Blastopirellula sediminis: one gene and its partner. The protein of the gene in region 2 interacts with the protein of the main gene of each other region in a pairwise test. Links are inferred from orthologs where the notes say so. Each region holds a gene or a part of one and is shown on either strand. Other genes may lie near its edges. The genes, in order: lpdA and odhB.

Region 1 (8,399 bases), 1.1 Mb from region 2 along the record:
CGACGTGACTGGCCAAAGGACCGGTTTGGTATTCGAGCCCCTGCATGCCGCGCAAGTTGTCGAACGCGCCGGTGCGGGCCAAGCGGCGATTGGTTGGTTTGATGCCGTGGACGCCGCAGAAGTGGGCCGGCAATCGAATGCTGCCGCCGAGATCGCTTCCCAGACCGAGCGGCGATGCGCCCGCTGCGATGATCGCCGCTTCGCCGCCGCTCGAACCGCCGACGCCGTGCTCAAGATTCCACGGGTTGTTCGTCCTTCCGTAGACCGGGTTGTCGGTCTCGTGCAGGATCATTAACTGCGGGACGTTGGTGACGCCGAGCGGTATCGCGCCGGCGGCTCGCATTCGCTGAACGTGCGGGCCATCCTGCGGAGAGAGCGTAAGTTGATTCGTCAGGCCGATCGTCGCCGGCGCTCCTTGCACGTAGAAGCATTCCTTGACGGTAAACGGCGCGCCATGCAGCAGACCTGGTTCGCTGGGCCGGCCGGCGGCGTCGTACGCTTGCGCAGTTTCTCGCGCCGCATCCAGAAGCGGATAGACGAGCGCGTTGATCTGCGGATTAACCGCTTCGATCCGCGCGGCGTATTGGTCGATCACTTCCGTGACGGAGAACTCGCCAGCCGCGACGCCGGCGACGATTTGGGCGGCGCTCAGGCGGCAAAGGGGCGGAGTTTTTCGAGGAGCGTCCATATCGCAGCGGTTCTGGGGGCAACGCGGTCGGGCCAGTCGGTTTGTTGTATGATAAACGATGTCCTCCCTCCGCGCGCACGCCCATGGTCCTCCGTTCGCTTAGCTTGATCTTGCTTCTCCTCGCGCCCCTTGGTCGCGCGACGGCGGATGATTTCATTTCAGAGGTGCCGCTGGGGCTCGATTGGGTCCGTGTGCCGGACGGAAACCCGCAGACGGCGGCCAAAGTAGCGCTCGGTCGCCGGTTGTTTTTCGATCCGCAACTATCGCGCGACAAGTCGATCAGCTGCGCGTCGTGTCATGACCCGGAGCAAGGTTGGTCACTCTCGACGCCGGTCGCCAAAGGAGTTGATGGTCGCACCGGTGAGCGGAATCCGCTGTCGATTATCAACACGGGTCTGCAGCACTCGCTCTTTTGGGACGGACGAGCGAAAACGCTGGAAGAGCAAGCGCTAGAGCCGATTCAAAACCGCGTGGAGATGGACATGGATCTGCGCGAGCTGGAGAAGCGACTCGCGGCCGATCCGGCGTACGTCGTGCAGTTTCAGGAATCGTTTGCCGGAGATGTAACCGCCGAACGCGTCACCCAGGCGATCGCCGCGTTCGAGCGGACATTGCTGGCGGCCGAAACGCCCTACGACCTGTTTCGCAATGGGCGGGCGACTGCAATGGACGACCAAATGTCCCGCGGATCGGGCGTCTTTTTCTCGCGGGCCAATTGCGGCGACTGCCATATCGCAAAAGTGCTTACCGATCATCAATTCCACGACACAGGGATTGGGGCGTCCCCCCAAAAGATCCGTACTCCAATGCTGCGCGACTTGGAGCGAACAGCCCCGTATATGCACGATGGAAGTTTGACGACCCTAAGGGATGTCGTCGATTATTACGATCGCGGCGGAAATCGACGCGACGGACTCGATGTGCGGATGCGACCGCTCGGGCTCAGCAAATCCGAGAAAGAGGATCTCCTCTATTTCCTGGAGGCGGGACTTCGCAGTCGTAACTATCCAGGCAGGGAAACGGACGCGGGTATGGCGTCGGCGACAAACTCCCCGTAAAACGGGAAATTGTTGCTCGTGCGTGAAGCTTTGGCGGAATCTGGGTAATTTAGCCGGAAACGTTTTCCGCCCCCTGCGAATGTTCGCTACAATACCGAGCGGAAATTGGACGTAAATCATTGCTAGTATTGGGTCTCCGCCTGAGCGGAGCGTCGTCATGCAGCCAGACGACATGGCCGTATCAGACTTTACCGCCAATCAGTCGGTAGTGGTCTATCCAACCTACGGTTACCCGTCTGCCGACGGCAGACGCTGGGTCGTGGAAGTTCATGGCTGCGTCTTTGAGAAGGTGCCGGACAACCTTCCTCGCTGGATTATGCTGCGACTGTTGGCGCGTCTGATGGATGCGACTCCGGAAGACCTGCAGACTGAGATCTTCCAGCAGCGAATCCTGGGATTCACCGTCTATAAGCACCGTGGCAAGCAGATCGTCGTCGAGATCGGCAATCGTCGCTATCGCCTGACCGAGCGATCGGCCAAGAACGGGCAGTTCCGCGGTCGCGTGGAGTTGGACCGGGACGAGGTCGAGCCGTTTATCGAATCGGGGCCGGCCGGCGTCTTTCTGCCGTTTCGCGTCGTCCTCGACTCAGACGATTCGCGGTCGTTCGTCTCGCGGATTCAACTGCTCGAGCACGCGGGGATGTCGATCATTTCCGACATCGACGACACGGTAAAGCACACCGACGTCGCAACGCGTAAGTCGATGCTGGCGAACACGTTTTTGCGTGAATTCAGCACCGTGCCGGGCATTACGGACCTGTTCAAAACCTGGGAAGAGCAGGGCGCCGCGTTTCATTACGTGACCTCCTCGCCGTGGCAGCTATTTTTGCCGCTGTCCGAGTTGTTCCTCTCGGAAGGTTTGCCGGGCGGGACCTTCCATATGAAGTCGATCCGTTTTCGCGATCCGAGCGTTTTGCGGCTATTTATTGCCCGTCGGTGGGGGAAGCGGAAGGCGATCAAGCACATTTTGCAGACCTTTCCCTGTCGCAAGTTTGTGCTCGTCGGCGATTCCGGAGAAAAAGATCCAGAAACTTACGGCGTGATTGCCCGCAAATTTCCCCAGCAGGTCGATCGGATCTATATCCGCGATTTGAGCGGGAAAAACTCGCATCCGGCCCGCTATGCCCGGGCGTTTCACGGGTTGCCGGAGCAGCTATGGCAGGTCTTCCGCGAACCGAGCGAGATCGGCGATCGGGCCCTATCGGCTCCCGACTTTCCGCAGATATCCAGCCGGTTTGCGTGAAGTCAACAAAAAGGGGATCGGGCCTCTTGCCAGGTCGAAGTCTTTGTGGCACGATATGCGGTTTATCTGTGGGCCCGCCGTCAGGCCAGGAGAACTTCGAGTTCCCGCCCACTGCGAAACGAATTTACATTTCGATCGCCTTGTGCGGTCGCCGTCGAACCGAAATCAGGAGTAGTTGATGGGCCACTATACCGGTCCTAAGGCCAGGATTAACCGTCGCTTGGGCGGCGTGATCTACGAGAACCGTGGCGCGATCAAGGGTTACGATCGTCGTGCGACTCCGCCTGGCATGCACAACCGTCCTCGACGCCCGTCCAACTACGGCGCCGCGTTGATGGAAAAGCAAAAGATCAAGCATTATTACGGCTTGGGCGAACGCCAGCTGCGTCGTTACTTCGAAACCGCGAAGCACATGAAGGGGAACACCGGCGAACAGCTGTTGATCCTGTGCGAACGCCGTCTCGATAACGTCGTCCGTCGCGCCGGCCTGGCTTTGACCCGTCCGCAAGCTCGCCAGGGGATCGTTCACGGTCACTTCCTGGTCAACGGCGCCAAGGTCGACAAGCCGTCGTACCAACTGCGTCCGGGCGACGTGGTCAGCGTCCGCAATCGCGAGAAGCTGCAGATCCTGTATCGCAGCATTCTGGGCGAAAACGGCAGCCAGATCGCCGCGTTCGTTTCCCAAGATCAGGAAACGTTGTCGGCGACCTTTGACTCGATTCCGACGGCTGAAGACGTCAGCTTGCCGGTAGACGTCAACATCGTGGTCGAATTTATGTCGCGCTAACCCCGACGACTCGTTCGCCAAGCAATTACGAATTTCCAAGGGATTTTTAGGTGTGACCCACATCGAAGAATCCCTTTTTTTATGTCCCAGCCATCGAACTTTCGCTTCGATCGTTAGACAAGCGCTGAAAGAAACGACATGAGCCACACGCAGCTTGCTGTTTTGGGAGGTGGTCCTGGTGGATACGCCGCCGCCTTTCTCGCCGCCGACCACGGTATGGAAGTCACCTTGATCGAGCAGGAGCCGCGTCTCGGCGGTACCTGTTTGTTGCGAGGTTGTATTCCGTCGAAGGCTTTGCTTCACGTCGCCAAAGTCATTGACGAAACGTACGAACTGCACGACGACTGGGGCGTGTCGTTCGGCGCTCCGCAGATCGATCTCGACAAACTGCGTGCCCGCAAAGACAAGGTCATCGAAACCATGTCGGCCGGGCTGAAGCAGCTGGCCAAACGCCGCAACGTCACCGTGATTCAGGCTCGCGGCAAGTTTCTCGACAGCAACACCTTGGAATTGACCGGCGATAGCCCGACGATTCCGGAAGGGGGCAAGCTGACCTTCGACAAATGCGTGATCGCGACCGGTTCGGTCGCTGCGGTTCCGCCGGCCTTCCAGGTCGACTCGGATCGCGTCATGGATTCCACGGGCGCTCTGCAGTTGCAGGAAGTGCCGGAAACGATGCTGGTCATCGGCGGCGGTTACATCGGTCTCGAAATGGGGAGCGTTTACGCTAACCTCGGCACGCAGGTCAGCGTCGTCGAATTGACCGACGGTCTGCTCCCGGGCGCCGATCGCAACCTGGTGAAGCCGCTGCAGAAGCGGATTGAAACCTTGTTTGAAGGGCGTCTGCACCTCAACACGAAGGTCGGCTCGATCGGCATTCGCGGCGAAAAGGTCGAAGTCGCGTTTGAAGGTCCCGGCAAGTTCGGCACCGAAAAGTACGATCGCGTCCTGGTCTCGATCGGTCGCTGGCCGAACACCAAGGACATCGGTCTGGAAAACACCAAGGTCGTCGTCGACAAGCGCGGCTTTATCGCCGTCAACGGTCAGCTGCAAACCGACGATCCGAAGTTGCTCGCGATCGGCGACGTGACCGGCAACCCGATGCTCGCTCACAAAGCGACGCACGAAGGCCGCACCGCGATCGAAGCGCTGCTCGGTCATCCGGTTGAATTCAAGCCGGCCGCGATCCCGGCGGTGATCTTCACCGACCCGGAAATCGCCTGGGCTGGTCTGATGGAAGAAGAAGCGAAGGCGGCCGGTCGCGAAGTCGAAGTCGTGATGTACCCGTGGGCCGCCAGCGGTCGCGCCCAGTCGCTGGGTCGCTCGGACGGCATGACCAAATGGATCGTCGACCCGACCACCAAGGTGGTTCTGGGCTGCGGCATCGTTGGTCCCGGCGCCGGCGAACTGATCGGCGAAGCGGTCCTGGCGATCGAGATGCGGGCCGAAGTGGGCGACATCGCCGCTTCGATCCACCCCCACCCGACGCTGAGCGAAACCGTCATGAATGCGGCCGAAGTCTTCTTTGGAACGGCGACCGAGATTTACAAGCCGAAACGCTAGGCGACGTAAGTCTTTACGGCGTATGGAATTGCAAAGGGCTCCCGATTTCGGCGTGGAGCCCTTTTCTAACGCGGCGTTCTGACGGAGAATACCGGAACGTACGATTGTGTGAATTGTGCCGCAACATCGGGTGGGGCGAAGTCTGCCTCCCTAGCGTCCAAAGTGAACAGCGGCCTATACTTACAAACTCATTCAGGGTTGGACATTTACGGATGTTCGCCCCGAATCTGACTGCTGGATCGGATTTACCGCCTTCTGAAAAGGAGTGGGCGGTCGTGGCGTCCCAAATTGGCGCCTCCGCAGTTTCCAAATAGCAAGCGAGGAAATATTGATGGCAGAAGCCAAGTTGATGCCCGCCGAGGAAAACATTTTGCGTCAAAATCCGGCGGCTCACTCGCAAGATACCGACCCGAGCGAAACCAAAGAATGGATCGACTCGCTGGATTACATCATTGAGAGCAAAGGGGGCGATCGGGTTCGCTACCTGCTTTCAGCTCTTGAAAACCGTGCTCACGCTCGCGGCGTCGATCTGCCGTTTGCCGCGAACACCCCGTACATCAACTCGATTCACGTCAGCCAGCAGCCGGTTTATCCGGGCAACCGCGAATTTGAACGCCGCATCAAGAGCGTCATTCGTTGGAACGCCATGGCGATGGTGACCCGAGCGAACCGCGACTTTAGCGGTTTGGGCGGTCACATCTCGAGCTACGCTTCGGCCGCGACGCTGTACGAAGTCGCCTTTAACCACTTCTTTCGCGGTCGTCACGGCGGTTACGAAGGGGATCAGGTTTACTTCCAAGGTCACGCTTCGCCGGGCATTTACGCTCGCGCCTTCGTCGAAGGTCGCTTGACCGAAAAGAACCTGGAGAACTTCCGCCGCGAACTGCAGGACGTGCAAGGTCTTTCGTCCTATCCGCACCCGTGGCTGATGCCGGACTTCTGGGAATTCCCGACTGTTTCGATGGGCTTGGGACCGATCTGCTCGATCTACCAGGCGCGCTTCAATCGCTACATGCAAGATCGCGGCATCAAGAAGACCGACGGCACGCGCGTCTGGGCCTTCTTGGGCGACGGCGAATGCGACGAGCCCGAAACGTTGGGCGCGATCAGCCTGGCGGCTCGCGAAGGTTTGAACAACCTGACCTGGACCATCAACTGCAACCTGCAGCGTTTGGACGGTCCGGTTCGCGGTAACGGCAAGATCATCCAGGAACTGGAAGCGGTCTTCCGTGGCGCCGGCTGGAACGTGATCAAAGTGATCTGGGGTAGCGACTGGGATCCGTTGCTCGAAGCCGATCAATCGGGCCTCTTGGTCAAGCGGATGGAAGAAGTGGTCGACGGCCAGTACCAGAAGTACGTCGTCATGCCGGGCTCGTACATCCGCGAGCACTTCTTCGGCAAGTATCCGGAACTGCTCGAACTGGTGAAGTCGTACTCGGACGAACGTCTCGAGAAGATGCTCCGCGGCGGTCACGATCCGGCGAAGGTTTACGCCGCCTACAAGGCTGCCGTCGAGTGCACCAACAAGCCGACCGTCATCCTCGCCAAAACGGTGAAGGGTTACGGCCTGGGCGAAGCGGGCGAAGGCCGCAACGTCACGCACAACCAGAAGAAGCTGAACGAGAAAGAACTGGCCGACTTCCGCAACCGCTTCAGCATTCCGATCTCGGACGAAGAAGTGGTGAAAGCGCCGTTCTATCGTCCGCCGGAAGGCAGCGCCGAGATGAAATACCTGGTCAAGCGTCGCGAGGCGCTGGGCGGGTTCATGCCGACGCGTCCGACCGACAGCCCGAAAATGGACGTTCCGGCTCTGGCCGACTACCAAGAGTTCCTGGGCGATAGCGGCGGCAAAGAACTGTCGACCACGATGGGCTTCGTCCGTTTGCTCAGCAAGCTGGTCAAAGACAAGAGCATCGGTAAGAACATCGTGCCGATCGTTCCGGACGAATCGCGTACCTTCGGTATGGAAGGTATGTTCCGCCAGATCGGCATTTACGCTCACGGCGGCCAGCTGTACGAACCGGTCGACTCCGATCAGTTGATGTACTACAAGGAAGCCAAAGACGGTCAGATCCTGGAAGAAGGGATCACCGAAGCGGGCTCGATGTCGTCGTTCATTGCGGCGGGCAACGCCTACTGCCAGCACGGCATTAACATGGTGCCGTTCTTCATCTACTACTCGATGTTCGGCTTCCAGCGCGTCGGCGACTTGGTTTGGGCCGCTGCGGATACCCGCGCCAAGGGCTTCCTGATCGGCGGTACCGCGGGGCGCACCACGCTGAACGGCGAAGGTTTGCAGCACCAGGACGGCCATAGCCACCTGAACGCGATCGCCTTCCCGACCGTCCGTTCGTACGATCCGGCCTTCGCCTACGAAACGACCGTGATCATCTTCGACGGTATGAAGAAGATGTACGTCGACGGCGAAACCGCGATGTACTACATCACCGTCGGTAACGAAAACTACGCGATGCCGGCGATGCCCGAAGGCGCCGAAGAAGGGATCGTTCGCGGGATCTACAAGTACAACTCGCTCGACGCCGCCAAAGGCAAGAATCGCGTGCAGCTGTTCGGCAGCGGTCCGATTCTGCGTTGCGTCCTCGAAGCGCAGCAGATCCTGGCCGACAAGTACCAGGTCTCCAGCGACGTGTGGAGCGTCACCAGCTACACCGAGTTGCGTCGCGACGCTCACGCGTGCCAACGCTGGAACATGTTCCACCCGACCGAAGAGCCGCGCAAGTCGTACCTCGAACAAGTGATGGAAGGGGTCGAAGGACCGTTCATCGCTTCGAGCGACAACGTCCGCGCGTTGCCGGAACAGATTCGCGATTATCTGCCGGGCAATTTGTTGGCCCTCGGTACCGACGGCATGGGACGCAGCGAAACTCGCGAAGCGCTTCGCCGTCACTTCGAGATCGACGCGGCTTCGGTCGTGATCGCCACCTTGTATCAATTGTTCCGCGAAGGGAAGCTCGACGCCAAAAAGGTCGCCAAGGCGATTAAGGACCTCGACTACAACCCGGAAAAGGTCGATCCCTACTTCGCGTAGGCGGCTTTTCG
Region 2 (8,365 bases):
TTCTACATCCTCGCTCTCGGAACCGGTTTGACGCGCGTCCTTTGAGCGACCGGCTCCCCGGTCCGCCTAAACGCCCAAGTTCCGCGCTCGCTTTCCCACGAAAGAAAGCCACATACTTTTATTGTTCGTTTGCTGCGACGGAAGGGAAAGAAAATGACGCCCGACGTCGAACTGGAATCGGCGCCGCTGCAATCATTTGCAGCCACTTGCGAGGGGGCACGGCATAAGTCGGAGGCGACATGCGATTTCTCCCCAATTCGCTGGCGACGGAATCGGGCTGCGCGAAATTGGCGACCGTTCCTGCGGGAGATTAAGAGTTGTTCAGATTGCGGTCAATGGTTGGTCACCGTCGCGGCGCAGGAGGTTTTGGCCGATTGGCACGCTTCAAGGCGAAACTGGCAGTAGTAGGACGGCTGATCGCTGGGAAGAAATCCCGCCCTCGTTAGTTGCGATGCCGCCGCTTAGGTTTGCCAGAATGACTCGCGGTCCAACTGGCGACAAAGCGACCCGTTCGACGCTCCGGATCGGGCAGGAATTTGCGCGCTTCGGCAGCAGGACCCTCTGGCAATCTTTTGGTCAGTAGCGTTGTCTGTGGGATGCCGCATTCGAGAGCCGCCGCCGGCGTGATCCGAGGGCCTTACGGGACGACTAGCTTGTTCGCGGCCCAGACGTCATCTGCCGCATGGCGGACTCCAGCGGCCAAGCGATAGAGAGCCGACGCACCCGCCGCGGTGCTGTTGGGTTCGCTCGACCGACGCCCAGGCGTCAAACGATATCGGCCGGGAATTGGCGATTTGTGCGCCGGATTCACGCCGTTATTTCTCTGGGGATCGTCGTAATGGCGGAGGACTCGGTTCGCTCTGCACTGGCAGATCTCGCCCCGGTTTAGAAAAAGACAAAAAGTCGCAAAATCATAGGCGTGCGTAACGGGTCCCATCAGCGTCGCGGCGAAACGGCCTGCGATTGCCTTGATGCCGAAGAATTCGGAGTGCAGGGAGGTCCAATGGCAGGGAAAACGAACCGGAGGCGATCATGCGGGCCCGTGTTCTTGAATTTATGTTGTCTTGTTGGCTGACGGCCAGTCCGTTTATATTTCATCTTTCAGACTGCGCACGCGCACTATGGTGGACCGCTTTGGTCGCCGCCATCGGCGTTGGCGGCGCCTCCCAATTAACCGGTTGACTCCCGACAGCCCTGTGAACGCTTGTTCATGTGCGTCGCGGCGTCCTGGCTAGTCGGCTTCAGGCGTTTCGGCTTGAAAGGGTCGCCTCGACCAGAAATGCAAAGAGAGATTGTCGTAGGGCTACAGTAGCTCATGTTTGCGCCATTTCCGAGTCACGCCGCATCATCGCCCCGGTTCCGGTACTCCGACTCCGTCAACTGCTTTTCCCCGAGAGACTGAGTAACCGAAAATAACCGACATACCTAAGAACCAAAGGTTCTCACGACCTGAGTTTCCTACGAATTCGTCGCGCACCTTCCTTTAAGGCTCCACCACTACACGGGAACGACCCGACCAATGCGCACACCACTTTCGAAACGTCTTGACATTGATGTTCAAAACATGGCCTATGCAGCCGAGCTGCTAGACGCCTACCGGGAGGATCCCAACAGCGTTCCGGATGACTGGCGCGAATTCTTCGGGCAACTGCCGAAGGCCAACGGCGAACCGGACGGTTACGCCAGCCTCGCTCCGCCGATCACGACCTCCAGCATGTTCAATCCGACCGGCGCAGCGGTCGAAGTCAACGGCGGACATGTCGCTAACGGCGGCTACGTCGCAATCAAGGGGGAGAAGGCGGGGAGCGCCGACGCTCTGTTGCAACATAGCGTCGACCGAATGATCACCGCTTTTCGCGCGTACGGTCACTTGCACTCGCGGCTCGATCCGCTCGGCCTGACCACCACGCCGGCGGCTCCGCTGTCGCCCGATCAGTTCGACATCAAGGATAGCGACCTCGATCGCTCGGTCTACGTCGACCGCGACGGCGAGATCGTTTTGACGACCGTCCGCGAACTGTTTGAACGTATGCAGCGGGTCTACTGCGGCGACGTCGGCATTCAGCTGCAGCACATCGACGACCACGTCGTTCGTCGCTGGCTGATCGAACAGGTCGAAGGGGACGATCGCAACACCTCGCTCGATCGCGACACGCAGCGGCGCATCTTGCAGCGTCTGACCGAAGCGATGGTCTTCGAAGAGTTCGTCCGCAAAAAGTACCTCGGCGCCAAGACCTTCTCGCTGGAAGGTTCGGAAACGCTGATTCCGCTGCTCGACCTGGCGATCCATGGTTTCGCCGAGCAAGGGGTGCGCGAGTTGGTTCTGGCGATGCCTCACCGCGGTCGCTTGAGCGTGCTGGCCAACGTGATCCGTCAGCCTCCCCGCGAAATCTTCTCGCAGTTTGAAGACGCCGATCCGCAACGTCACATCGGCGGCGGCGACGTGAAGTACCACATGGGCGCCAGCGGCGATTACGTCGCCTCGTCGGGCCAGAAGGTTCACGTCTCCCTCTGCTTCAACCCGAGCCACCTCGAATACGTCGATCCGGTCGCGATGGGCCGTATGCGGGCCAAGCAGGATCGCCGCGGCGATACCGAACGCCAACTTGGCGCCGTCGTGCTGATTCACGGCGATGCGGCGTTCGCCGGCGAAGGGGTCGTGCAGGAAACGTTGAACCTCAGCCAGCTGACCGGTTATCGCACCGGCGGTACGCTGCACGTGATCGTCAACAACCAGCTTGGCTTCACTACGCAGCCGCACGACTCGCGTTCGACCATTTACGCGACCGACGTCGCTCGCATGCTGCAGTCGCCGATTTTCCACGTCAACGGCGAAAACCCGGCCGCCGTGTCGCAGGTCGTTTCGCTGGCGCTCGAATTCCGCCGCGCGCATCAGCGCGACGTCGTGATCGACATGTACTGCTTCCGCCGCTTCGGTCACAACGAAACGGACGAACCGAGCTTCACCCAGCCGCTGCTCTATCAGGCGATCGAACATCACCGCTCGATTCGCGATCGGTTCCTCGACAACCTGGTCGAACTGGGGCAGTTTGAAGTGCAGGAAGCGGATGAGATGCTCACCCGCCACCACGACTTCCTCCAGACCGAATACGAAATCGGTAAGGACCTGGTAGTCGAAGACCGCAAGCCGCAGAACGCTTGGGAAGGGTACTTCGGCGGTCCGCAGCCGGCGATTGGCCTGGACGATCCCGACACCGGCGTGCCGATCACGAAGCTCTCGAAGATTCTGCACAAGCTGACCGAGATCCCGAAGGGCTTCCACTTGCATCGCAAGTTGACCCGTCAGATGGAAGCGCGTCGCGATATGGCCGACGGAAAACGTCCGCTCGACTGGGCTTCGGCCGAAGCGTTGGCCTTCGCCAGCTTGTCGATGGCCGGTCGTCGCGTTCGTCTGTCCGGTCAGGACGCTCAGCGCGGTACGTTCAGTCAGCGCCACGGCGTGCTGCATGACGTCGTCACCGGCAAGACGCACAGCATCTTCTCGAAGCTGTCGCCCGATCAAGCGCCGGTCGAAATGGTAAACAGCCCGTTGAGCGAAGTCGGCGTGCTCGGCTTTGACTACGGCTATAGCTTGGACTTCCCCGAAGCGCTCGTCGCGTGGGAAGCGCAGTTCGGCGACTTCGGCAACTGCGCCCAGGTGATCGTCGACGAGTTCATCTCCGGCGCCGAAGACAAGTGGAACCGCCTCAGCGGCATCATCATGCTGCTGCCGCACGGCTACGAAGGGCAGGGCCCAGAACACTCCAGCGGCCGCTTGGAACGCTTCCTGGCGATCGGCGCCGAGGACAATATCCAGGTCGCCTTCCCGTCTACGCCGGCTCAGTACTTCCACTTGCTCCGTCGTCAGACGTTGCGAAAGTGGCGTAAGCCGCTGGTGATTTTCACTCCAAAGAGCCTGCTGCGTCATCCATCGGCGGTGTCGACGCTCGAGGAATTGGCCGACGGCGAATTCCAAAACATTCTACCCGACGTTACGGTCGATCCGAAGAACGTCCGCCGCATCATGCTCTGCTCCGGCAAGCTCTACTACGAACTCGACGCCTATCGCCACGAGCATGGGATCGACGACATCGCGATCGTCCGGATCGAAAAGCTCCATCCGCTCCGCAGCGGCGAAGTGGTCGAAGCTCTGGAAGAGTACCCGAGCGATTGCCGCGTTACCTGGGTTCAGGAAGAGCCGATCAACATGGGCGCCTGGCCGCACTGGGCGACGCGTTTCTCTGGTCACCGCATCGGCGACCACGAACTGCACGTCGTGGGACGTCCTCGTTCGGCGAGCCCGGCGACCGGCTCGAAGAGCGCTCACCTTTGGGAACAAGCGGACCTGCTCGAGCGAGCTTTCGCCGACTAACCGCGCTGTCGATTCAACTTGTACACTCACCAATTAGCCAACCAGAATTTTTAAAGAAACCAATGAGCATTGAACTCAAAGTGCCCGACCCGGGCGAGTCGATCCAAGAGGTTCAAATCGGCCGCTGGCTGAAGAAAGAAGGGGACGCGGTCAAGGAGGACGAGTTCCTGGTCGAGCTCGAGACCGACAAAGCTTCGATGGAAATGCCCGCTCCGACCCAGGGCGTGTTGCGTGAAATCTTCAAGCGCGAAGGGGACCTGGTTACCGTCGGCGAAGTGATCGGCATTCTGGACGATGGCGCCGCGGCCGAAGCCCCCGCCGCCGCTCCGGCCGCGAAACCGGCCGCCGCCGAAGTCGAAAAGCCCGCTCCGACTCCGGAACCGACCCCGGCGCCTGCTCCGTCGCCGCGCGGCGCTCGTCCGACGATCATCTCTTCGTCGTCGACCGCCGCCAAATCGGCGCCGAGCACCAACGGCGAATCGGAAAACGCCAAGTACGAACATACCCGTCCCGAACCGAAGAAGCCGGCCCCCGCGCCGGTCCCGGCTCCGGTCAAGACGCAGGAAGTTGCGCCGCGCGTCGAATCGAACGTCGCTCCGCAAGCGGGCGAAAAGATCGTGCCGATGCCGCTGATCCGCCGCCGCATCGCCGAAACGCTCAAGGGCGCCCAACAGAACGCCGCGCTGCTGACGACCGTCAACCAGGTCGACATGTCGAACGTCATGGCGCTGCGAAAGAAGTACGGCGAATGGTTCCTGAATCAATGGGGCGTCAAGCTCGGCTTCATGTCGTTTTTCGTCAAAGCGACGATCGACGCGCTGAAGCAGCAGCCGGCCCTGAACGCCGAAATCCGCGACGGCGACAAGATCGTCTACCGCGACTTCTATCACATCGGCGTCGCGATCGGCAGCAAGAAGGGCCTGGTCGTGCCGGTTCTGCGTAACGCCGAACGGATGCGTTTCGCCGAGATCGAACTGGCGATCGCCGACTTCGCCGCTCGCGCCAACGAAAACCGTTTGAGCGCGGCCGAACTGTCGGGCGGCACCTTCACGATCTCCAACGGCGGCGTCTACGGCTCGCTGCTGTCGACCCCGATCGTCAACCCGCCCCAAAGCGGCGTGCTCGGCATGCACTCGATCGAAGAACGCCCGGTCGCTCGCAACGGCGAAGTCGTCATCCGCCCGATGATGTACTTGGCGCTGACCTACGATCACTGCATGGTCGACGGTCGCGAAGCGGTTCTCTTCCTGAAGCGGATCTGCGACGCGATCGAAGAACCGGCCCGCATGCTGCTGGAAGCGTAGGCCTCCGGCTGCAAACCGCGAAACTCCAAACGGCAGCGAGGCCAAGCTTTCGCTGCCGTTTTTTTATGCGCACACCTCCGACACTAGCCCGCAGCGCAAGCAAGGGAATGCGTCCGGATAACAATCGACGGCCGCTACAGCTTCCTCATCCGCCGCCGCGCCGCCTCTTCCGCCGCGGCCGACATTTCCTGCGCCGGTGCAGAACCGCCAACAGCAGCGGGGTCATGTAGGTCGATTTCGGACTGGCGTTGCGAGCGATGCAGCGGCGATTTTAACAGGAAGAGGCTCAATCCGATCCAGACGATCAACGTAGCGATCGCAATTCCGATCTTTGTCGGCGTTGGCGCTTGCTCCAGGAAGCCTGATAAGGTGGCGATCAAGAAACAGAAGCCCAGGAAGGGGACTGCGATCGCGCACGCTGCAAGGCCTGACAGCGCTAGATAACCAAGCACGATTTGGGGATTAACGCCAGGGGAATACGGAAGGCAGATCGCCGGCGATTCCGTCGACTTGTGCGCCAGCAGTTTGTCTCGCAGGGCGATGGCGTCGTGGATCAACGTCGCTCGGTCCTCGAAAAAAAAGACCACCGCAGGGATCCAGACCAACAGGTGGCTATCTGCGAATTCAAATTCCACGCGGTGATGCTCTTTCAGCCATTGCAGCGTCGGCGAATCAAGCATCCGTTCAAACTGCCGGTGGTTGGCAGGGTGGAGCGGGGTTACTGCAAAGTTCTGGTTGAACCAATTCAGCAACTCCTGCTCCTCGGGCGTCGCCGATGTTGCGCTGCCAATGGGTTGCGAATGTCCAAACCGCGAACCAGGCCAGGCGTCAGCATGCATGACGAAAAAGCGGAGGTCATCGTGGGGGCCGATCGGAATGGAGACGACCGTTTGCGAAATCTTTCGATTGTCAGGGGGGCGACTGGGGCCGTCCGGATCTCTGTTGGAGAATTCAAACTTGGGGACGCCGTGCGTCTCGTAGGTGAGCTCATAAACGTCAACGTCCACCCCTCCGTGCTGTTCGCGGGAAAGTTGCCCGATGCTGACTTCGCGATAGTTAAACAGACGAGCGTCGTGAAAGACGTCCTCCAGGGACGCTTCGACTTTCGTGGGAGTTCCACGTTCGGAGAAATGCACGATGGAATCCGTTAACCGCTTGCGATCGGCCCACTGCGTCACGATGAAGCTGATGACGGCGAACAGCACGGTCGCGATGACGGCCGCTGCAATTTGGGCCCAATGACCTCCTCCCCATAGATCGAAAACGTCCGAGAAAATCAACAACGTGCTCATGGGAGAGACCTGCAGTGGTGTTGCATTCGTTGCTGGGCGAGATTTCTGACGCCGCTAACTACATCTTCCTCATCCGCCGCCGCGCCGCCTCTTCCGCCGCAGCCGACAACTCGGCGGCGTCCGTTGCTCGGCCGACCGCCGCCGGGTCATGCAAGTTCATGCCCGCGACCGAGTGCGATCGCCGCATCAGCCATTTAAAGATGAAGACGGCTGACCCGCCCCAGACGAGCATTGTCGCGGCCATCAGCCCGAACATTATCGGCCCGGGCGCTTGCTCGATCAGTCCTGATAGACCAATGATCAAAAAGCCGCATACCGAGAAAACGACAGCGACGCCCCACGATCCGAAGCCGGAGATCGCCAGATAGATAACCAGGTTGTGCGCGTTTGACATCGTCGGCGCTTGGACGACGATGGCCGGCGAATCGCTCGATTTGTGCGCTGCTAGTTTTCGCATTAACGCGACGGCGTCATTGGCGAGCGACTCGCGCGCCGCTGGATTGGCGACCGTCTCCGGTATCCAAACGAGCAGGCGGCTTTCAGCCAATTCGAAAGCGAGATGCTTGCGAGTTTTTAGCCAATTCAGCAACGAAACGTCTAATAGCTGTTCGATTCGCGTCTGGTTGGCGGAATCGATCTGCGAGACGGCGTAGGCCTGGTTGAACCAGTCGACCGACTCGCGATCGTAGGCGGTTGCGTGTCTCCGGCTGTCGATCTTTCCCGTCAAGCCAAGCAGCCTGGCGAGCTTGCCCGACCAACCATGTAGCGGAGCGACGGTGAAGCGAAGTCCGTCATGCGGTCCGATCGGAAGAGAAGCGACCGTTTGCAAGATGGTCCTCGTCTCGGTTCCTCCGTCGCCATTGCTGGTCGTCGACTCGTAGGAAAGTTCGTAAACCTCCGCTTCGACGCCGTCGTACGTGGCGCGAGAAAGTTGCGTTATTTGCACGCGGTGATTTTGAAAGAGACTTGCGTCGTGAAAGACGTCGCCGATTGCGGCTTCCGCTTGAAAAGGAACTCCCCGTTCCGCGTAGTGTTTTCGGTTTTCTTCCAGTCGTCGCCGGTTCGATCGCGCTGTCCAAATCGCCGATACGATCGCGATAACGATCGACGTCAGGACTACCGCGCCGATGACCATCCAAAAGTAACGGTCCAACCCGCCGAATCCGGCTGCGAAAATCAAGGTGGCGTACATGGTGGTAATCCGAAATGGCCTTTACTTGTAGCGGCTCCAGCCTAGCGACGCGTAATCGCTATCGCCGCTGCTTACGGTTTCCTCATCCGCCGGCGAGTCGCTGCTTCTTCCGCAGCGGCGGATCGACTTGTCGCGAGCGAACTGCCGACGGCGGCTGGGTCATGGAGATTCATCTCCGCGCGTGTTCGCGACGACCGCGTGATTA

What was found.
Region 1: the proteins of odhB (region 2) and lpdA interact in binary tests that used the Escherichia coli proteins (3 or more experiments, as listed by UniProt). The link is inferred for Blastopirellula sediminis from one-to-one orthologs.

Annotation. Positions count from the first base shown.
Region 1 is NZ_JAJKFT010000004.1:122,994-131,392, forward strand. The notes cover bases 3,228-6,126. They hold lpdA (dihydrolipoyl dehydrogenase), read left to right. Parts: upstream 3,228-3,914; coding sequence 3,915-5,339; downstream 5,340-6,126. Other genes in these bases: rpsD (30S ribosomal protein S4), read left to right, coding at 3,228-3,776; aceE (pyruvate dehydrogenase (acetyl-transferring), homodimeric type), read left to right, coding at 5,671-6,126. In the rest of the region: amidase, read right to left, coding at 1-688; cytochrome-c peroxidase, read left to right, coding at 772-1,746; phosphatidate phosphatase App1 family protein, read left to right, coding at 1,904-2,989; more of rpsD, read left to right, coding at 3,168-3,227; more of aceE, read left to right, coding at 6,127-8,388. UniProt on the Escherichia coli protein: Lipoamide dehydrogenase is a component of the glycine cleavage system as well as of the alpha-ketoacid dehydrogenase complexes.
Region 2 is NZ_JAJKFT010000004.1:1,233,511-1,241,875, forward strand. Bases 3,691-6,555 are described here. They hold odhB (2-oxoglutarate dehydrogenase complex dihydrolipoyllysine-residue succinyltransferase), read left to right. Parts: upstream 3,691-4,434; coding sequence 4,435-5,676; downstream 5,677-6,555. Other genes in these bases: LOC68_RS08730 (2-oxoglutarate dehydrogenase E1 component), read left to right, coding at 3,691-4,372; LOC68_RS08740 (hypothetical protein), read right to left, coding at 5,811-6,555. Outside these bases: more of 2-oxoglutarate dehydrogenase E1 component, read left to right, coding at 1,520-3,690; more of hypothetical protein, read right to left, coding at 6,556-6,968; hypothetical protein, read right to left, coding at 7,027-8,160; hypothetical protein, read right to left, coding at 8,232-8,365. UniProt on the Escherichia coli protein: E2 component of the 2-oxoglutarate dehydrogenase (OGDH) complex which catalyzes the second step in the conversion of 2-oxoglutarate to succinyl-CoA and CO(2).